Regions from separate parts of the Metabacillus indicus genome, predicted to be linked through region 2. Evidence: a T-box and tRNA genes for the amino acid it is inferred to sense, from the RefSeq annotation. Region 2 holds a T-box; the other regions hold tRNA genes.
The links. A T-box is a leader RNA that pairs with one kind of tRNA and senses whether it is charged. The one in region 2 lies ahead of leuS (leucine--tRNA ligase), so its partner is inferred to be a tRNA-Leu.
Positions count from the first base shown of each region.

Region 1: it has a tRNA-Leu gene. The T-box ahead of leuS (leucine--tRNA ligase) is inferred to sense a tRNA for this amino acid. The anticodon was not compared.
Region 3: it has a tRNA-Leu gene. The T-box ahead of leuS (leucine--tRNA ligase) is inferred to sense a tRNA for this amino acid. The anticodon was not compared.

Region 1 is NZ_CP176757.1:231,380-237,703, reverse strand. It holds rRNA gene ACK1LH_RS01410 (23S ribosomal RNA) at 1-1,348, opposite strand, end outside; rRNA gene ACK1LH_RS01405 (16S ribosomal RNA) at 1,552-3,089, opposite strand; tRNA gene ACK1LH_RS01400 (tRNA-Gly) at 3,185-3,258, opposite strand; tRNA gene ACK1LH_RS01395 (tRNA-Pro) at 3,281-3,357, opposite strand; tRNA gene ACK1LH_RS01390 (tRNA-Arg) at 3,363-3,439, opposite strand; tRNA gene ACK1LH_RS01385 (tRNA-Leu) at 3,527-3,612, opposite strand; tRNA gene ACK1LH_RS01380 (tRNA-Leu) at 3,628-3,711, opposite strand; tRNA gene ACK1LH_RS01375 (tRNA-Lys) at 3,722-3,797, opposite strand; tRNA gene ACK1LH_RS01370 (tRNA-Gln) at 3,825-3,899, opposite strand; tRNA gene ACK1LH_RS01365 (tRNA-Asp) at 3,907-3,982, opposite strand; tRNA gene ACK1LH_RS01360 (tRNA-Val) at 3,986-4,061, opposite strand; tRNA gene ACK1LH_RS01355 (tRNA-Glu) at 4,082-4,153, opposite strand; tRNA gene ACK1LH_RS01350 (tRNA-Ser) at 4,172-4,262, opposite strand; tRNA gene ACK1LH_RS01345 (tRNA-Asn) at 4,269-4,343, opposite strand; gene ACK1LH_RS01340 (SprT family protein) at 4,491-4,937, opposite strand; gene cmpA (cortex morphogenetic protein CmpA) at 5,042-5,155, shown strand; gene ACK1LH_RS01330 (Tex family protein) at 5,169-6,324, opposite strand, start outside.
Region 2 is NZ_CP176757.1:3,173,906-3,180,229, reverse strand. It holds gene ACK1LH_RS16295 (ABC transporter ATP-binding protein) at 1-15, shown strand, start outside; gene ACK1LH_RS16290 (ABC transporter permease) at 5-1,339, shown strand; gene ACK1LH_RS16285 (hypothetical protein) at 1,391-1,795, shown strand; gene ACK1LH_RS16280 (MDR family MFS transporter) at 1,951-3,138, shown strand; gene ACK1LH_RS16275 (DUF4257 domain-containing protein) at 3,474-3,797, shown strand; T-box leader at 3,950-4,176, shown strand; gene leuS (leucine--tRNA ligase) at 4,274-6,324, shown strand, end outside.
Region 3 is NZ_CP176757.1:612,652-618,975, reverse strand. It holds gene ACK1LH_RS03275 (cupin domain-containing protein) at 1-436, opposite strand, end outside; gene ACK1LH_RS03270 (hypothetical protein) at 663-1,334, shown strand; gene ACK1LH_RS03265 (hypothetical protein) at 1,813-2,583, shown strand; gene ACK1LH_RS03260 (hypothetical protein) at 2,647-3,066, shown strand; tRNA gene ACK1LH_RS03255 (tRNA-Leu) at 3,400-3,480, opposite strand; tRNA gene ACK1LH_RS03250 (tRNA-Leu) at 3,515-3,600, opposite strand; tRNA gene ACK1LH_RS03245 (tRNA-Cys) at 3,622-3,695, opposite strand; tRNA gene ACK1LH_RS03240 (tRNA-Gly) at 3,705-3,779, opposite strand; tRNA gene ACK1LH_RS03235 (tRNA-Gln) at 3,838-3,912, opposite strand; tRNA gene ACK1LH_RS03230 (tRNA-His) at 3,946-4,018, opposite strand; tRNA gene ACK1LH_RS03225 (tRNA-Trp) at 4,046-4,119, opposite strand; tRNA gene ACK1LH_RS03220 (tRNA-Tyr) at 4,137-4,221, opposite strand; tRNA gene ACK1LH_RS03215 (tRNA-Thr) at 4,231-4,306, opposite strand; tRNA gene ACK1LH_RS03210 (tRNA-Phe) at 4,320-4,395, opposite strand; tRNA gene ACK1LH_RS03205 (tRNA-Asp) at 4,406-4,481, opposite strand; tRNA gene ACK1LH_RS03200 (tRNA-Met) at 4,485-4,561, opposite strand; tRNA gene ACK1LH_RS03195 (tRNA-Val) at 4,644-4,719, opposite strand; tRNA gene ACK1LH_RS03190 (tRNA-Glu) at 4,735-4,809, opposite strand; tRNA gene ACK1LH_RS03185 (tRNA-Ser) at 4,819-4,908, opposite strand; tRNA gene ACK1LH_RS03180 (tRNA-Asn) at 4,913-4,987, opposite strand; rRNA gene rrf (5S ribosomal RNA) at 5,004-5,119, opposite strand; rRNA gene ACK1LH_RS03170 (23S ribosomal RNA) at 5,249-6,324, opposite strand, start outside.

The DNA of each region.
Region 1 (6,324 bases), 1.2 Mb from region 2:
TTAGGCATTCGGTGGAGGGGATTCTCACCCCTCTTTCGCTACTCATACCGGCATTCTCACTTCTAAGCGCTCCACCAGTCCTTCCGGTCTGGCTTCGACGCCCTTAGAACGCTCTCCTACCACTGTTCGTAAGAACAGTCCGCAGCTTCGGTGATACGTTTAGCCCCGGTACATTTTCGGCGCAGAGTCACTCGACCAGTGAGCTATTACGCACTCTTTAAATGGTGGCTGCTTCTAAGCCAACATCCTGGTTGTCTAAGCAACTCCACATCCTTTTCCACTTAACGTATACTTTGGGACCTTAGCTGGCGGTCTGGGCTGTTTCCCTCTTGACTACGGATCTTATCACTCGCAGTCTGACTCCCGAGGAGCAAGTCTTTGGCATTCGGAGTTTGACTGAATTCGGTAACCCGATGAGGGCCCCTAGTCCAATCAGTGCTCTACCTCCAAGACTCTCATACTCGAGGCTAGCCCTAAAGCTATTTCGGAGAGAACCAGCTATCTCCAAGTTCGATTGGAATTTCTCCGCTACCCACACCTCATCCCCGCACTTTTCAACGTGCGTGGGTTCGGGCCTCCATTCAGTGTTACCTGAACTTCACCCTGGACATGGGTAGATCACCTGGTTTCGGGTCTACGACCACGTACTAATTCGCCCTATTCAGACTCGCTTTCGCTGCGGCTCCGTCTCATCAACTTAACCTTGCACGGGATCGTAACTCGCCGGTTCATTCTACAAAAGGCACGCCATCACCCGTTAACGGGCTCTGACTACTTGTAAGCACACGGTTTCAGGATCTTTTCACTCCCCTTCCGGGGTGCTTTTCACCTTTCCCTCACGGTACTGGTTCACTATCGGTCACTAGGTAGTATTTAGCCTTGGGAGATGGTCCTCCCGGATTCCGACGGGATTTCACGTGTCCCGCCGTACTCAGGATCCACTCTGGAGGGAACGAAGTTTCGACTACAGGGTTTTTACCTTCTATGACAGGCCTTTCCAGGCCGCTTCATCTACCCCGTTCCTTTGTAACTCCGTATAGAGTGTCCTACAACCCCAAGAGGCAAGCCTCTTGGTTTGGGCTGATTCCGTTTCGCTCGCCGCTACTTGGGAAATCGCATTTGCTTTCTCTTCCTCCGGGTACTTAGATGTTTCAGTTCCCCGGGTCTGCCTTCAGTACCCTATGTATTCAGGTAAAGATACTGTTCCATTACGAACAGTGGGTTTCCCCATTCGGAAATCTCTGGATCAAAGCTTACTTACAGCTCCCCAAAGCATATCGGTGTTAGTCCCGTCCTTCATCGGCTCCTAGTGCCAAGGCATCCACCGTGCGCCCTTCATAACTTAACCAAAATTGGTCAATCGTTTGTTTAGACTGTAAAGTCTAAGAAAATCACTATGGTAAGCGTAAATCTCAGTGAATTACTTGTTATCAATTACGTTATCCAGTTTTCAAAGAACAACCGGCAAATCAGAAATGACCGCCTTCTTTCATATAGAGAGAATGATCTCTCAAAACTAAACAAAAACCAAAAGCGACCTCATATCCTTAGAAAGGAGGTGATCCAGCCGCACCTTCCGATACGGCTACCTTGTTACGACTTCACCCCAATCATCTACCCCACCTTAGGCGGCTGGCTCCTTGCGGTTACCCCACCGACTTCGGGTGTTGCAAACTCTCGTGGTGTGACGGGCGGTGTGTACAAGGCCCGGGAACGTATTCACCGCGGCATGCTGATCCGCGATTACTAGCGATTCCAGCTTCATGCAGGCGAGTTGCAGCCTGCAATCCGAACTGAGAATGGTTTTATGGGATTGGCTAAACCTCGCGGTCTCGCAGCCCTTTGTACCATCCATTGTAGCACGTGTGTAGCCCAGGTCATAAGGGGCATGATGATTTGACGTCATCCCCACCTTCCTCCGGTTTGTCACCGGCAGTCACCTTAGAGTGCCCAACTGAATGCTGGCAACTAAGATCAAGGGTTGCGCTCGTTGCGGGACTTAACCCAACATCTCACGACACGAGCTGACGACAACCATGCACCACCTGTCACTTTGTCCCCCGAAGGGGAACCTTCTATCTCTAGAAGTGGCAAAGGATGTCAAGACCTGGTAAGGTTCTTCGCGTTGCTTCGAATTAAACCACATGCTCCACCGCTTGTGCGGGCCCCCGTCAATTCCTTTGAGTTTCAGTCTTGCGACCGTACTCCCCAGGCGGAGTGCTTAATGCGTTAGCTGCAGCACTAAAGGGCGGAAACCCTCTAACACTTAGCACTCATCGTTTACGGCGTGGACTACCAGGGTATCTAATCCTGTTCGCTCCCCACGCTTTCGCGCCTCAGCGTCAGTTACAGACCAGAGAGTCGCCTTCGCCACTGGTGTTCCTCCACATCTCTACGCATTTCACCGCTACACGTGGAATTCCACTCTCCTCTTCTGCACTCAAGTTTCCCAGTTTCCAATGACCCTCCCCGGTTGAGCCGGGGGCTTTCACATCAGACTTAAGAAACCGCCTGCGCGCGCTTTACGCCCAATAATTCCGGACAACGCTTGCCACCTACGTATTACCGCGGCTGCTGGCACGTAGTTAGCCGTGGCTTTCTGGTCAGGTACCGTCAAGGTGCCGGCAGTTACTCCGGCACTTGTTCTTCCCTGACAACAGAGTTTTACGATCCGAAAACCTTCATCACTCACGCGGCGTTGCTCCGTCAGACTTTCGTCCATTGCGGAAGATTCCCTACTGCTGCCTCCCGTAGGAGTCTGGGCCGTGTCTCAGTCCCAGTGTGGCCGATCACCCTCTCAGGTCGGCTACGCATCGTCGCCTTGGTGAGCCATTACCTCACCAACTAGCTAATGCGCCGCGGGCCCATCTGTAAGTGACAGCCGAAACCGTCTTTGAATGTCAAACCATGCGGTTTGACATAGTATCCGGTATTAGCTCCGGTTTCCCGGAGTTATCCCAGTCTTACAGGCAGGTTGCCCACGTGTTACTCACCCGTCCGCCGCTGACCTCCGAAGAGGTCCGCTCGACTTGCATGTATTAGGCACGCCGCCAGCGTTCGTCCTGAGCCAGGATCAAACTCTCCGAAGAAAATTTGTGACTCATAAATGTTGCTGACTTAAAAATTTAAAACGTTTGGTACGCTTTTGGTTTTGTTTAGTTTTCAAAGATCATTTTTTAAAGATTGGAGCGGGTGATGGGAATCGAACCCACGACATTAGCTTGGAAGGCTAGAGTTTTACCATTAAACTACACCCGCATATAAAGTTATGAAAATTACCTGGTCGGGAAGACAGGATTCGAACCTGCGACCCCTTGGTCCCAAACCAAGTGCTCTACCAAGCTGAGCTACTTCCCGTAATATGGCGCGCCCGACAGGAGTCGAACCCATAACCTTTTGATCCGTAGTCAAACGCTCTATCCAATTGAGCTACGGGCGCACATGATAATTTGTGAAGCGACTTAAATATAATACCAAGATGTGATGTTTATGTCAACAACTTTTTTAAGTTTTTTTAAAGCTCTTTTGGTGCGGCCGAGAAGAGTCGAACTTCCACGGGGTTACCCCCACTAGGCCCTCAACCTAGCGCGTCTGCCATTCCGCCACGACCGCGAAAAGAATAATGTATGGTGCGGGTGAAGGGACTCGAACCCCCACGTCAAAGACACTAGATCCTAAGTCTAGCGCGTCTGCCAATTCCGCCACACCCGCATACATTAGATGGTGTGCCATGAAGGACTCGAACCTTCGACCCTCTGATTAAAAGTCAGATGCTCTACCGACTGAGCTAATGGCACAAATATATTCATTTTTCAAAATGAAAATGGCTGGGCTAGCTGGATTCGAACCAGCGCATGACGGAGTCAAAGTCCGTTGCCTTACCGCTTGGCTATAGCCCAATAAAAATGGCGGTCCCGACCGGGATCGAACCGGCGATCTCCTGCGTGACAGGCAGGCATGTTAACCGCTACACCACGGGACCAGATGGTGGAGGATGACGGGCTCGAACCGCCGACCCTCTGCTTGTAAGGCAGATGCTCTCCCAGCTGAGCTAATCCTCCGTATTCATTTGTGAAAATGATGACCCGTACGGGATTCGAACCCGTGTTACCGCCGTGAAAGGGCGGTGTCTTAACCGCTTGACCAACGGGCCAGAGACAATAAAAAATAATGGCGGAGAAGGAGGGATTTGAACCCTCGCGCCGCTTACGCGACCTACACCCTTAGCAGGGGCGCCTCTTCAGCCACTTGAGTACTTCCCCATATTATGGCTCCGCAGGTAGGACTCGAACCTACGACCGATCGGTTAACAGCCGATAGCTCTACCACTGAGCTACTGCGGAATAAGATATTGCTGACAGACTTTCTTAATTATATGAAGGTTTGGACAAACTGTCAAGCCTTCTTTTTAGTCTTGTTTTGCGTCTCTTACGACGGCTTTTATAATTTAACACAGCTCCACGCAGAGCGTCAACCCTTTTTATAAAATTCTATGAAACAAGTTTGATTTTCCCTCCGCATTTGCCGCACACGTATTTTGATGTATCCATCTTCCTGCGGCGATTGTAGATAAACCGGCACTCTGTACATTGATACTGAACGATTTTCCTTGTTCTTGCAGGAGGCTCGATCGGCGTGCAGAACCTTGGTGCACCTACTTGTGAAAGCAGCGCCCTGAATTCAGGATCACGGTGCTTATACCCTCTCCCTTCTATATGAAGGTGGTAATGGCACAGCTCATGCTTGATAATCCCGATCACTTCATCGAGTCCCTGAGAAAGATATTTTGGGTTCACTTCGATATTGTGGCTTTTTAGCAGATACCTTCCTCCCGTCGTCCGCAGCCTGCTGTTGAAAACCGCTTTATGTTTGAATGGTTTTCTGAAGTATTCTGCAGAAAGCGATTCTGTCAGTTCCTGAAGTTTGCGTTCATTCATTCCAAAGCACCCCGCATAGTTTGTTTCTCCGAACAGGACATCCCGAGCCCGCATAAAGTAAGTCATACACATACTCCATTATAAACAATAAGGAGGAACGAGCAATGCCATCATGGTTAAAAAACCAAATGCAGCGTGCGTTTTATGAAAAGGACCGTTATCAAATCAAAATGCTGAACCAGTGCTGGTATTTTTATAGAAAAAAACACTGCTCGTAAGCAGTGTTTTTCATCAGTTTCCAACCATCGTGAGTGCAACCCGGCCTTTTTGCCTGTCGACTGAGTCTACCCATACAGTTACAACATCTCCGACTGAGACAACATCAAGCGGATGCTTAACGTAAGAATTTTTCAGCTTGGAGATATGGACAAGCCCATCCTGTTTCACTCCTATATCAACGAACGCTCCGAAGTCTACTACGTTTCGGACCGTTCCCTGAAGCTCCATGCCTGTTTCAAGGTCTTCCAGTTTCAGAACGCCTTTTTTAAGCAGCGGTTTAGCCACTTCATCCCGCGGATCGCGCCCCGGGCGCACAAGAGAATCGCAAATATCTTTTAAGGTCAGTTCTCCCATGCCGATTTTCTCTGCAGCTTCCTTTAGGTTGAGACTGCTTATCCCTTCTCTAAGCTTGTCTGACCCAAGGTCTTTCAGGCTCAAGCCAAGCATACGGAGCAGCTCTTCTGTTTCTTTGTAGCTTTCAGGATGGATTCCGGTAGAATCAAGAGGATGTTTGCCCCCGGAAATTCTCAAGAACCCTATGCACTGCTCATATGTTTTAGCTCCAAGACGAGGGATCTTTTTCAATTGCTTCCGGTCATCAAACTTCCCGATTTCATCACGCTGTTTGACAATGTTCTGCGCCACGGACTTGCTTAGACCCGCCACGTACTGAAGCAAAGAAGATGAAGCTGTGTTCACGTTAACTCCAACTTGGTTTACCACGGTTTCAACAACAAATGTCAGAGATTCATTCAATTTTTTTTGTGCAACGTCATGCTGATACTGCCCGACTCCAACCGACTTAGGGTCGATTTTAACCAGTTCGGCGAGCGGATCCTGAAGCCTTCTCGCTATGGAGACGGCACTCCGTTCTTCAACCTGAAAGTCAGGAAACTCTTCCCGTGCCAGATCAGATGCAGAGTAAACACTTGCACCCGCTTCGTTTACAATAATGTACGAGAGGTCTGCCTTCAGTTCTTCAATCAAGTCTGCCACGAATTGTTCGGTTTCCCTTGATGCCGTTCCGTTTCCAATGGCAATTAATTCAACTTTAAATCGTTTGATGATATCCGAAAGCTTTTGTTTTGCTTCTCTTGATTTATTTACAGGCGGGTGGGGATAGATCACCCCGATTTCAAGGACCTTCCCTGTTTCATCTACTGCAGCA
Region 2 (6,324 bases):
CCTGTTGAAATTTAGAGATCAGCTGGGCCTTGTCAGAAGAAATATGAAGAAAAACAGGATGAGGGTTTTCATGACCGTGCTTGCGACTACCATCGGCTGTGCGTTTCTGATTGTACTTGCATCTGTAGGTTTCGGGATGCAAAAAAGCATGCAGGAAGAGCTTTTAACTGCTCAAAAGCTGAATGAAATTCAAATCAGCGGGAAGGAAACGGACGCGGGCTTTGAGCAGGGGAATGATCAACAAATTAAAGAACTCGAGGATACAAAGAATGTGGCAGCAGTCGTCAGAAGGTCGTATGCTACCCAGACAGGACAAACGGCTGCAAAGCTCGGTGACAGAACATCCGATTTCGCACCTTTGCTGCTTACAAGTATGGAAAATGAATTTAAGGCAAATTTGAAGCTTGATTCAGGAAAAGCACCGGAAAATGACCGGGAAGTCATCGTCGGCCATCATTTTGCTACTTCGCTTCTGACGGATGCGGAGAGAAAGAAGCGCGATGAACAGGCTCAGAATTCAGAGACAGCTGCAGAAGAACCGGAAGGCTATCAGGGTGAATTGATCGGTAAAGAGATTGTCCTGACACAGACCGAGCAGATTGACGGCAAATCGGAAACGAAAAGCTGGACGTTTACAATCTCCGGTATTACAAAAGCTCCTGCAAAGGATTATTTACAGGATGCCACCGTCTACATCAGTGATGATTGGAAAGAAGACATGCAGGCCTTTGCCGCAAAAGCTGATGGTGCAGATGAAATTGAGACGCAGGATTATAATGAAATCAAGGTTTATACGTCAAGTGTTGAAGATGTGAAAGGCGTGACAGATTCCTTAAAGGATAAAGGATACTTAGTGTACTCCATAACAGAAGAGCTTGAAAACATGAACTTATTCTTTAATGCCTTTAAAGCAGGACTGATTTTTGTAGGAACTGTAGCCGTTCTGATTGCATCGATCGGTATTTTTAATACGATGACGATGGCTGTAACAGAACGTACACAGGAAATCGGGATTATGAAGGCAATCGGGGCTCAGCCTGGCGTGATCCGCAGAATCTTTCTTCTTGAGAGTGCGTTTATCGGCCTGCTCGGAGCATTGCTCGGTGTGATTATTGCCTACGCCGTCAGCTTTGCGGCAAACTTTGCCATTCCGCTCGTGCTTGGAGCCGTTTCTGAGGGAAGCATGGAAGGTGTGGACTTTACGTTCTCCTACATTCCTCTCAGTCTTGTCCTGATTGCGGGCGGCATCAGTCTCGGAGTGGCCTTGATTTCAGGATTGCGTCCGGCCGTGAAGGCGACGAATATCAATGTTCTCTCCGCGCTCAGACGAGAGCTTTAAAGGCATTCAATGCCTGCTGTTTGCAAATTATGACCTGCGGAGGGATGGCATTTGAAAAGCTGGTTTGTCAATTTGATGATCGCATTGCTTTTGGTGATTTTATTTGTTCTGCCTGTAAGAGGTATGTTCAGCAGTGCAATCACCATTACGATTACAAATCAATCGGAACATCAGCTGGATGAAATGGAGATCAGCTATTTTTATAATGAGGAAAAAATTTTGATTCCGTCATTGGAACCGAAAGAAACCTATCAGCTGAAAATCACGCCGAGCGAAAAGTTCAGTGAAAGTTCTATTAACCTTTTTTACAGAGACAAAAACGGAAAACAGCTTGAGGAAACGATTGTCGGCTATTTTGAAAAAGGATATCAGGGTTCTGCAGAAGTGACAGCACTGAGCATGCAATCCAGTGGTGAAATTATATTTGAAACAGAAGAAGATCTGTCTTTGTATTAACAATGTTGCAAGCATCCAGGCACGGCAAATCAGTCCGGTATTTCCCGGTTGCAATCTCCAGATAAAAGGACTACAATCTTCTATGGATTTAAAAAAACGCGAAGGCAGCTCTTGCCTTCGTGCTTTTTTGTGAGTTTTTTAAGGAGGTTTTCGCGATGCCGCGTTCTTTATGGCTGCTTGTAACAGGAATGCTGATTAACGTAACAGGTTCTTCGTTTCTGTGGCCTTTAAATACAATTTACATTCATGATCATCTTGGTAAATCGCTGACAGTTGCCGGGATTGTCCTGATGCTGAATTCTGCCGCAAGTGTAGCGGGCAACCTGATCGGCGGGGTTCTTTTTGACCGGTACGGGGGCTACCGTTCCATCTTGAGCGGGATTGTGCTTACGTTCACAGCTATTTTAGGTCTTGTTTTCTTTAATGACTGGCCTTGGTATATTGTCTTTTTGACGCTCGTCGGGTTTGGCTCCGGAATTGTGTTTCCATCTATGTATGCACTTGCCGGAACGGTTTGGCCTGAGGGAGGGCGAAAAGCGTTTAACGCGATTTATGTTTCTCAAAATGCGGGAGTTGCGATTGGGGCTGCGCTTGGCGGACTGATTGCGGGGTATTCATTTCAGCTGATCTTTATTGCAAATGCAGCACTGTATGCTGTTTTTTTCTTGCTGGCATGTTTCGGTTATCGAAAGATTGCGTCTGCTCCATCTGCCCAATCGTCCCTTTTGCAGGAATCATCCAAGCTGCAGAACCGCGATAAATTTACAGCACTGATCATTCTTTGCTCCGGCTATTTGCTGTGCTGGGTCGCGTATGTTCAGTGGCAGTCAACGATTGCCGCCCACACACAGGAGCTGAACATCCCGCTTACTCAGTACAGCTTGATCTGGACGGTAAACGGGGCGTTGATTGTTTTCGGCCAGCCGCTTGTGAATACATTTGTAAAATATGCTGCCAAATCAATTAAAAAGCAGATGATGATCGGCTTTTGCATCTTTATTTTCTCCTTTGTCATGGTCTCCTTTGCCGGTGACTTCAGCGGATTTATGACAGCTATGATCATATTAACAATTGGAGAAATGCTCGTATGGCCGGCGGTTCCGACCATTGCCAATGATCTTGCTCCAAAAGGCCGTGAAGGATTTTATCAGGGCTTCGTCAACAGTACAGCTACAGGCGGAAGAATGATCGGTCCGCTGCTTGGAGGCGTACTGGTTGATCTTTATGGCATGAGCATGCTGTTTGCTGTTCTGATTGGATTGCTGTTTATCGCCATGTTCACGACATCCGTTTACGATAAGAAAATCAAAGAGAAGCATCCTGCACCCGCAGTGAGTGCGTGATAACAGATGGCACACCTTTTAAATGGTGTGCTTTTTTCGGTCAAATGGACAAGTATTTGGAAGAGTGAGGAAAATAAAGAGGCGTACTCTCCAGAAATGCATGGTACTAATCACTTAGGCGCCGGACCGAAAAAGTGTTCGGTCTAGTGAAATAGTACGAATGAAAGTTTACTGAAAATTCCTTCTATTTAATCAAGATTGTTCCAACGGTATTCACATATAATGGAAGTAAAACAAGCTTCTGGTTTTATTGATTTGTACAAGCAAAGAGAAGCAATATATCTTGTACCTGAAGTCGCGTGCCGAATTTATTACGGCTTTAGGAAGGTGATCTTATGCTGCAGACTGTACTTGTAGCGTCATTGATTGGGGGGTTAATGGGACTGCTTGGACATGTTAAAAAGAAAGGAAGGATGGAAAAGCCAAGAATGACCAAGCGTTTTATCTACCTCGGTTTCTGGGAGGATATCGCAATGGGCACGACCGCATCGATCCTGCTCGTTTTATCTACAGAACCTTCATCCTCATTTCAGCTTGTCGTGCTTTCTATTATCGCTGGTTACAGCGGGGAGGCCGTACTTCGGAGTTTTGACTTTGTCAGACAGCAGCAGGACAGCATTGAACAGCCTGTAAAAGACAATGAGCGCCAAGCGAAATAATCTCCAAATCATCTCACACCTTATCTCTCAACAGCCTACACTTCTATTAAAAAGCATGATTTTCCCGCATTCCTGCCCATTTCATAAGTTTTTACAGCGAACAGCTTGCAACCGTGGTTTAAATTCTATAAAATACATGTATAACTTTATGATTTTGAACGGTGATAAGGATTAGTAACAGACTGCGGATGCTCAGAGAATTGACGGACGGTGAGAGTCAATCATCCAATGCCTGCGAACTCGCCTTTGAGTTACGGATGCGAACTGCAGGGCAGCCTGCACGGTAATGTCTGTCGTGATCCACGTTACGGATATCAAGTGAGTGCCGTATGGCGCTAAATTGGGTGGTACCGCGGGAAATAAACCTCTCGTCCCTTTCAGGGACGGGAGGTTTTTTCTGTTTTTTCCGTTTAACAATCCAAAACCCGTTCAAACTGAATTAGTAGAAACAGCGCACCAATCAGAGGAGGATAATGATGAATTACAAGCACGAAAAAATCGAGAAGAAATGGCAGAACTACTGGCTTGAAAATAAGACGTTCAAAACAACGGAAGATGCCGGCAAGCCTAAATTTTACGCACTTGACATGTTTCCGTATCCATCAGGAGCGGGACTGCATGTAGGACATCCGGAAGGTTTTACGGCAACTGATATTCTTTCCCGCGTAAAACGCATGCAGGGATATAACGTCCTTCATCCGATGGGATGGGATGCATTCGGTCTTCCTGCTGAGCAGTACGCGCTTGATACTGGGAATGACCCTGCAGAGTTTACAGCCAAAAACATTGATACGTTCCGCCGTCAGATTCAAAGCCTCGGATTTTCATATGACTGGGACCGTGAAATTAATACGACAGATCCTGAATACTACAAGTGGACACAATGGATTTTCCTTCAGTTATATAAAAAAGGTCTTGCTTATGTTGATGAGGTAGCGGTCAACTGGTGTCCTGCACTTGGAACCGTCCTTGCAAATGAAGAAATCATCGACGGAAAGAGCGAGCGCGGAGGCCATCCTGTTGAACGCCGCCCGATGAAACAATGGATGCTGAAAATCACGGCATATGCAGACCGCTTAATTGAGGACCTTGAAGAAGTTGACTGGCCTGAGAGCATCAAGGAAATGCAGCGCAACTGGATCGGCCGTTCTGAAGGAGCGCACGTTCAGTTTACCGTTGACGGACATGAAGAATCCTTTACTGTTTTCACAACACGTCCGGATACGCTCTTTGGGGCGACGTATGCAGTCCTTGCTCCCGAGCATGCTTTAGTTGATAAAATTACAACAGAAGACCAAAAGGATGCTGTAGCAGCTTATCTTGATAAAGTAAAAAGCAAGAGTGATCTTGAACGGACAGATCTTGCGAAAGAAAAAACAGGAGTATTCACAGGTGCGTTTGCTGTTAACCCTGCAAACGGCGAAAAAATGCCGATCTGGATTGCAGACTACGTTCTTGTAAGCTACGGAACTGGCGCCATTATGGCTGTTCCTGCACACGACGAGCGAGACTATGAATTTGCAAAAATGTTCGACCTGCCGATCAAAGAGGTTGTTGAAGGCGGCAATGTTGAAAATGAAGCTTATACAGGCGACGGACAGCATGTGAACTCTGATTTCCTTAACGGCTTAAATAAAGAAGAAGCCATTGAAAACATGATTGCATGGCTTGAAACAAACAAAAAGGGCGAAAAGAAAACGACTTACCGTCTTCGTGACTGGCTGTTCTCCCGCCAGCGCTACTGGGGTGAGCCGATTCCGATTATTCATTGGGAAGACGGCACAATGTCAGCAGTACCTGAGGAAGAGCTTCCACTGACTCTGCCGAAAACGACAGAAATCCGTCCTTCTGGCACAGGTGAATCTCCGCTTGCCGTTATTGAAGAGTGGGTAAACGTAACAGACCCTGCAACAGGCAAAAAAGGCAGACGCGAGACAAACACAATGCCGCAATGGGCCGGCAGCTGCTGGTACTACCTGCGCTATATTGATCCAAAAAACGCTGAGCACCTTGCAGATCCTGAAAAAATTAAGCAGTGGCTGCCTGTTGACACATACATCGGCGGTGCGGAACATGCGGTTCTTCATTTGCTGTATGCGCGTTTCTGGCATAAAGTGCTGTATGATCTTGGCATTGTTCCTACAAAAGAGCCGTTCCAGAAATTGTTTAACCAGGGAATGATTCTTGGGGAAAACAACGAAAAAATGAGTAAATCCAAAGGCAATGTTGTCAATCCGGATGATATCGTTGCAAGCCACGGTGCAGATACGCTCCGCCTTTACGAAATGTTTATGGGACCTCTTGAGGCTTCTATCGCCTGGTCTGAAAAAGGACTTGACGGAGCCCGCCGTTTCCTTGACCGTGTATGGCGTCTGTTCGTAGAAGATAACGGAGCTCTTAATGCGAAAGTGACAGACAGCCCATCTGACAGCTTAGAGCGTGTGTATCATCAAACCGTTAAAAAAGTAACAGAGGATTACGAAGGATTGCGTTTCAACACAGCGATCTCCCAGCTGATGGTTTTCAT
Region 3 (6,324 bases), 1.6 Mb from region 2:
TGACATTGTGCCATGTTCCAGCAGGTATGAAGATCGCCGTATCATCAAAGACGTTCCTCATGAAAGGCAATTGATCCTTGCTCTTGCCCATTTGAACAATCCCCTGCCCCTCTTCAACCCGCAGGAACTGATCAACATCAGGATGCATCTCCAAACCGATATCCTCACCGGGATTGAGACTCATTAACGTAAGCTGCAGGTGAGTTCCTGTCCATAAGGCCGTACGGAAAGTATTGTTCTGCAGCGTCGCTTCATTAATATTAATAACAAACGGTTCTGGCCCATAATCCTTTAATGAGAGTCTGTACTCACTCATTTCAGAGGGGTAGCTGCCTGGATAATTCCAATAGACCGGTTCTCTGTAATAACTGTTCATCGGTGCATGAACCTGAGGATAATAAGGATTTGGATACCAGTGATTCGGATAATAATACATTCTTCTCCACCCTTTCAGCGCATATGAAAGCATTATATGCAGGGAGGTGGGCGGGGGTACTTGAACACTTCTATCAAAGAATTAACAAGTGTAAAAGGATATTATTCATGAAATATGAAAATGAAGTTTCAAGTCATGGCCTATTTGGTGGTAAAATTAACTTGTAAATATTTTCTATAGATAATTGTTGTAGTTTAATATTAAAGATTGGAGAGAAAAGAGATTTATGGAAAAAATCAGAAGGATTTCTTTAGCTGGTATTATTGTTTTCGTTTTAGCAACTTTCATTTTATTTGTTGGTCTTAAAGATTATCAACAACAAGGAATAAATATTAATGCTAAATATGATATTCAGCAAAATTTAGCAAATTTATCATTATCATTAGAAATGACTTCTATAAGTATTAAAAAAGTTCAATTTAAATTAGAAAATGAGCCGACAAAAAAAGAGATAATTCAAAGAGAGATTGATTCCAAGTTACGTGAAATGCAAATTGAAAAGTTATCTATTATTGATAAAATAACCAAACAAAGAAAAGAAGAATTAGATTCTAGAATATTTAACTTACTTTCATATGTATCCTTAGCTATAACCATCTTTATTTTTGGAGTGTCTCTTTTTTGGCGTAAAAAAGATGTTATACACATGGGGAAACAACAAGAGGCTATACTAACTAAATTGAATAAACAAAATCAAATTATAGAAGAAGTAAAAGAATCCTTACATTTTCATCATAAGACTTTAGATAAGGAGAACCACCTGTTAAAAGAGGCATTTAATAAACAAATCGAGTACAGTGAAATCTTGACTGGGAAGATTGATATATTTTTGAAACTAAATGAAGAAACTAATAAACAGGTGGCAGTTGTAAAAGAAGATGATAATTGTAGTTCTTAAATTAGCAGTACAAACTTGTGCCTTAGTTTTGTAAAAGCCCACTCGAGTAAGTACCAATAAAAATAAACCAGTGTTGATTCTATATATTAATAAATAGAATCAACACTGGTTTATTTTTAACTTCCTATTAAGAGAAAAAACTTATTACGATCAAGCTTCGCTTGTCGCATGGCAATGGCTTTGCCTTTAACCATATCAGTCTTAATTTTGCACATAAAATATTATCACTCATAAAGAAAAAGATTAATGCAACGGAAGCTCTTTAGAAAAACCATATAATAAAATGAGAATTTTATCTTATTGAACTAACAGGGCAGAATAATTGAAGAATACACATCTTATTTATCAGCGATTAATCTTGATCGTCTAATAAGTATCTTTAAAAGTTTGACCTTTTTTGACAAAATGAAGAACATTTGGTAAATTATAGATGGATAATTTTATTGAATATAGATAGGAAATAAAGGAGGAATAAATAATGTTTGCTGGATTTAATTTAAAGATGAATAGCGAGTTTCTTTCTTATAGTAATATAGGTAACACTATTTTAGAAGAGAATAAAGAACATATAGAAAAAGAATTTGATAGCTTTTTGCTCAGTGATGGAAGCATAGATGGAACAAAGATGCAAAACGATTGGTTTCCAGAAATAAATGCTGATGTTTTTATTTCTCACTCTCATGCAGATAAAGAGAAAGCTATTGCAGTGGCTGGTTGGCTATATGAAAAATTCGGTTTAACAGTTTTCATTGATTCTTGTGTGTGGGGATATGCTGCAAACCTTCTAAAAAAAATAGATGACATTTATTGTAAAAATAAAGACAGCAATACTTACAATTATGAAAAAAGAAATTTTTCAACAAGCCATGTTTATATGATGCTGTCAACGGCACTAACTAAGATGATAGATAAAACTGAATGTGTCCTTTTTTTAAATACTCCAAATTCCATTGTAACAAACGAGGTGATTAAACAAACAAAATCTCCTTGGATTTATTATGAATTAGCTATGACACAATCTATCAGAAAAAAGGACCCTATTAGATTCGGTTTAATAAAAAAAGGGTATTATCTTAAACATGCTCAAGTATTAGACATAAAGTATAAGCTGGATATAGGACATCTTTGTGAAATATCTCAAAATGACCTTCAAGAATGGGAAAAGGCTTATAATCCGAATGGTGATTCACATGCCTTAGATGTTTTGTATGAAAAACATGATTTAATTGATATTCAAGTCAAGATTTAATTGAGTATTTTCTAAAGAAAAGTACTGAATCATTAACTTGTTTATCAGTAGGAGGAATGTTGTATGGAAAGCAAAATACGTTATCTTGAAATGATCCAAAATGTAATAACGCGTATGGCATCTAATTCATTTTTATTAAAAGGTTGGACGGTTACCCTAGTAGTTGGATTACTTGCTTTCGCTAATATTGATGAAATGAATACGAAGTATATTATTTTAGCATTGGTACCTGTATTCTTCTTTTGGTTATTGGATGGATTTTTTATTCATCAAGAGTGGTTATTTAGGAAGCTGTATGAACATGCTGTTACTCTAAAAGAAACGGAAATAAATTTTTCGATGAGCACAAAACCTTTTGAAGGGAAAACAGGTAATTGGTTTAAAGCTATCATTTCAAAGACACTTTTAATATTCTACCTACCTGTTTTAATTGTAGTTGTCTTTGCTTTACTATCATTTCCAAATATTTCAATAAAACTATAGGGTTTTGGGTATGAAAATAGGAGTAAACAGCTCTATTCTATTACCATAATATATAATCTTCTTCAAATAGCTTTAGTGAAGGAGCTAAAGGACCACTAAGGTCCTTTTTTATTTTAAATTTCTCAAATAACAATCTTTGAAGAAAAATTCGTAAGCTTAATCATCCGTAATTTTCTTTTTAATAATTCGTGCTTCTTCATCTGAAAGTTTTTCTCTTCTACCCACACCAACCTCTTACGCACACGATATTATATTATTTATGTCGCGAAAATAAACGCAAAAAAAAGACTTCAACATAACCGTTGAAGTCTTGATTTCTATAGCTATTTTAGATACCGGTGGTCGGGGTCGAACCGACACTCCAGAGGAACACGATTTTGAGTCGTGCGCGTCTGCCAATTCCGCCACACCGGCAAATTGATCATTTTTTGAACTGGATACTGGTTGATGCCGAGGACCGGAATCGAACCGGTACGGTAGTCACCTACCGCAGGATTTTAAGTCCTGTGCGTCTGCCAGTTCCGCCACCCCGGCTAAGGGTGAGTTCATAAAAATTGGAGGCGACACCCGGATTTGAACCGGGGATAAAGGTTTTGCAGACCTCTGCCTTACCACTTGGCTATGCCGCCTTAAGATTCTGGAGCGGAAGACGGGATTCGAACCCGCGACCCCCACCTTGGCAAGGTGGTGTTCTACCACTGAACTACTTCCGCATTCGCCGTAATTGTATCTTATGCAGCTGGTGCACAAAGATGACTGTTAAAGTGAAAATGGCTGGGCTAGCTGGATTCGAACCAGCGCATGACGGAGTCAAAGTCCGTTGCCTTACCGCTTGGCTATAGCCCAAAACAAAAATAAAAACCCTATTAAGTAAAAAGGGGCGACTGATGGGAATCGAACCCACGAATGCCAGAGCCACAATCTGGTGCGTTAACCACTTCGCCACAGCCGCCATTATACTATATAAGATTAATTAAATTGGCAGGGGTAGTAGGACTCGAACCCACACCGGAGGTTTTGGAGACCTCTGTTCTACCTTTAAACTATACCCCTGTATTCTTTTTTAAAAATGGTGGAGGGGGACGGATTCGAACCGCCGAACCCTGAGGGAGCGGATTTACAGTCCGCCGCGTTTAGCCACTTCGCTACCCCTCCACATTTCAGTGGTGCCGGCAAGAGGACTTGAACCCCCAACCTACTGATTACAAGTCAGTTGCTCTACCAATTGAGCTACACCGGCATATAAGTGTAAATGGTGGCTTGGGACGGAATCGAACCGCCGACACAAGGATTTTCAGTCCTTTGCTCTACCGACTGAGCTACCAAGCCTTTATAAAAATGGCGGTCCCGACCGGGATCGAACCGGCGATCTCCTGCGTGACAGGCAGGCATGTTAACCGCTACACCACGGGACCATTTGGTTGCGGGGACAGGATTTGAACCTGCGACCTTCGGGTTATGAGCCCGACGAGCTACCAGACTGCTCCACCCCGCGATAATAATAAGGTAATTCTTTTTCGTCCCGATAAGTTGGTGTTAAACCTGCTTGACCGTTACGCTGCTGCTTTAAATTTTCATGGTGGAGGATGACGGGCTCGAACCGCCGACCCTCTGCTTGTAAGGCAGATGCTCTCCCAGCTGAGCTAATCCTCCGCAGTGAAAATATGTTGGTGACCCGTACGGGATTCGAACCCGTGTTACCGCCGTGAAAGGGCGGTGTCTTAACCGCTTGACCAACGGGCCATAAAGTTGTGGCGGAGAGCAAGGGATTCGAACCCTTGAGACGGGTTACCGCCTACACGATTTCCAATCGTGCTCCTTCGGCCACTCGGACAGCTCTCCAAAATGGCTCCGCAGGTAGGACTCGAACCTACGACCGATCGGTTAACAGCCGATAGCTCTACCACTGAGCTACTGCGGAATAATAATTTTCACCAGCCTGGCAACGTCCTACTCTCACAGGGGGAAACCCCCAACTACCATCGGCGCTAAAGAGCTTAACTTCCGTGTTCGGCATGGGAACGGGTGTGACCTCTTTGCCATCATCACCAGACATAGTGACAAAAATTATTATACTATGAAATCCGAAGATTTCAAGCTTTTTTTTTGAAAGAAGTTATTCTTTCAAAACTGAATAACGTTTGATAACAAGATTCACATGCAACTTACACTTAGTTAGACTGTGGTTAAGTCCTCGAACGATTAGTATCTGTCAGCTCCACACGTCACCGCGCTTCCACCTCAGACCTATCAACCTGATCATCTTTCAGGGTTCTTACTCACAAATGTGATGGGAAATCTCATCTTGAGGGGGGCTTCATGCTTAGATGCTTTCAGCACTTATCCCTTCCGCACATAGCTACCCAGCGATGCCTTTGGCAAGACAACTGGTACACCAGCGGTGCGTCCATCCCGGTCCTCTCGTACTAAGGACAGCTCCTCTCAAATTTCCTGCGCCCACGACGGATAGGGACCGAACTGTCTCACGACGTTCTGAACCCAGCTCGCGTACCGCTTTAATGGGCGAACAGCCCAACCCTTGGGACCGACTACAGCCCCAGGATGCGATGAGCCGACATCGAGGTGCCAAACCTCCCCGTCGATGTGGACTCTTGGGGGAGATAAGCCTGTTATCCCCGGGGTAGCTTTTATCCGTTGAGCGATGGCCCTTCCATGCGGAACCACCGGATCACTAAGCCCGACTTTCGTCCCTGCTCGACTTGTAGGTCTCGCAGTCAAGCTCCCTTGTGCCTTTACACTCTGCGAATGATTTCCAACCATTCTGAGGGAACCTTTGGGCGCCTCCGTTACATTTTAGGAGGCGACCGCCCCAGTCAAACTGCCCGCCTGACACTGTCTCCCAGCCCGGTAAGGGCTGCGGGTTAGAATTTCAATACAGCAAGGGTAGTATCCCACCAATGCCTCCACCGAAGCTTGCGCTCCGGCTTCCAAGGCTCCTACCTATCCTGTACAAGCTGTACCAAAATTCAATATCAGGCTGCAGTAAAGCTCCACGGGGTCTTTCCGTCCTGTCGCGGGTAACCTGCATCTTCACAGGTACTATAATTTCACCGAGTCTCTCGTTGAGACAGTGCCCAGATCGTTACGCCTTTCGTGCGGGTCGGAACTTACCCGACAAGGAATTTCGCTACCTTAGGACCGTTATAGTTACGGCCGCCGTTTACTGGGGCTTCGGTTCAAAGCTTCGCTTGCGCTAACCTCTCCCCTTAACCTTCCAGCACCGGGCAGGCGTCAGCC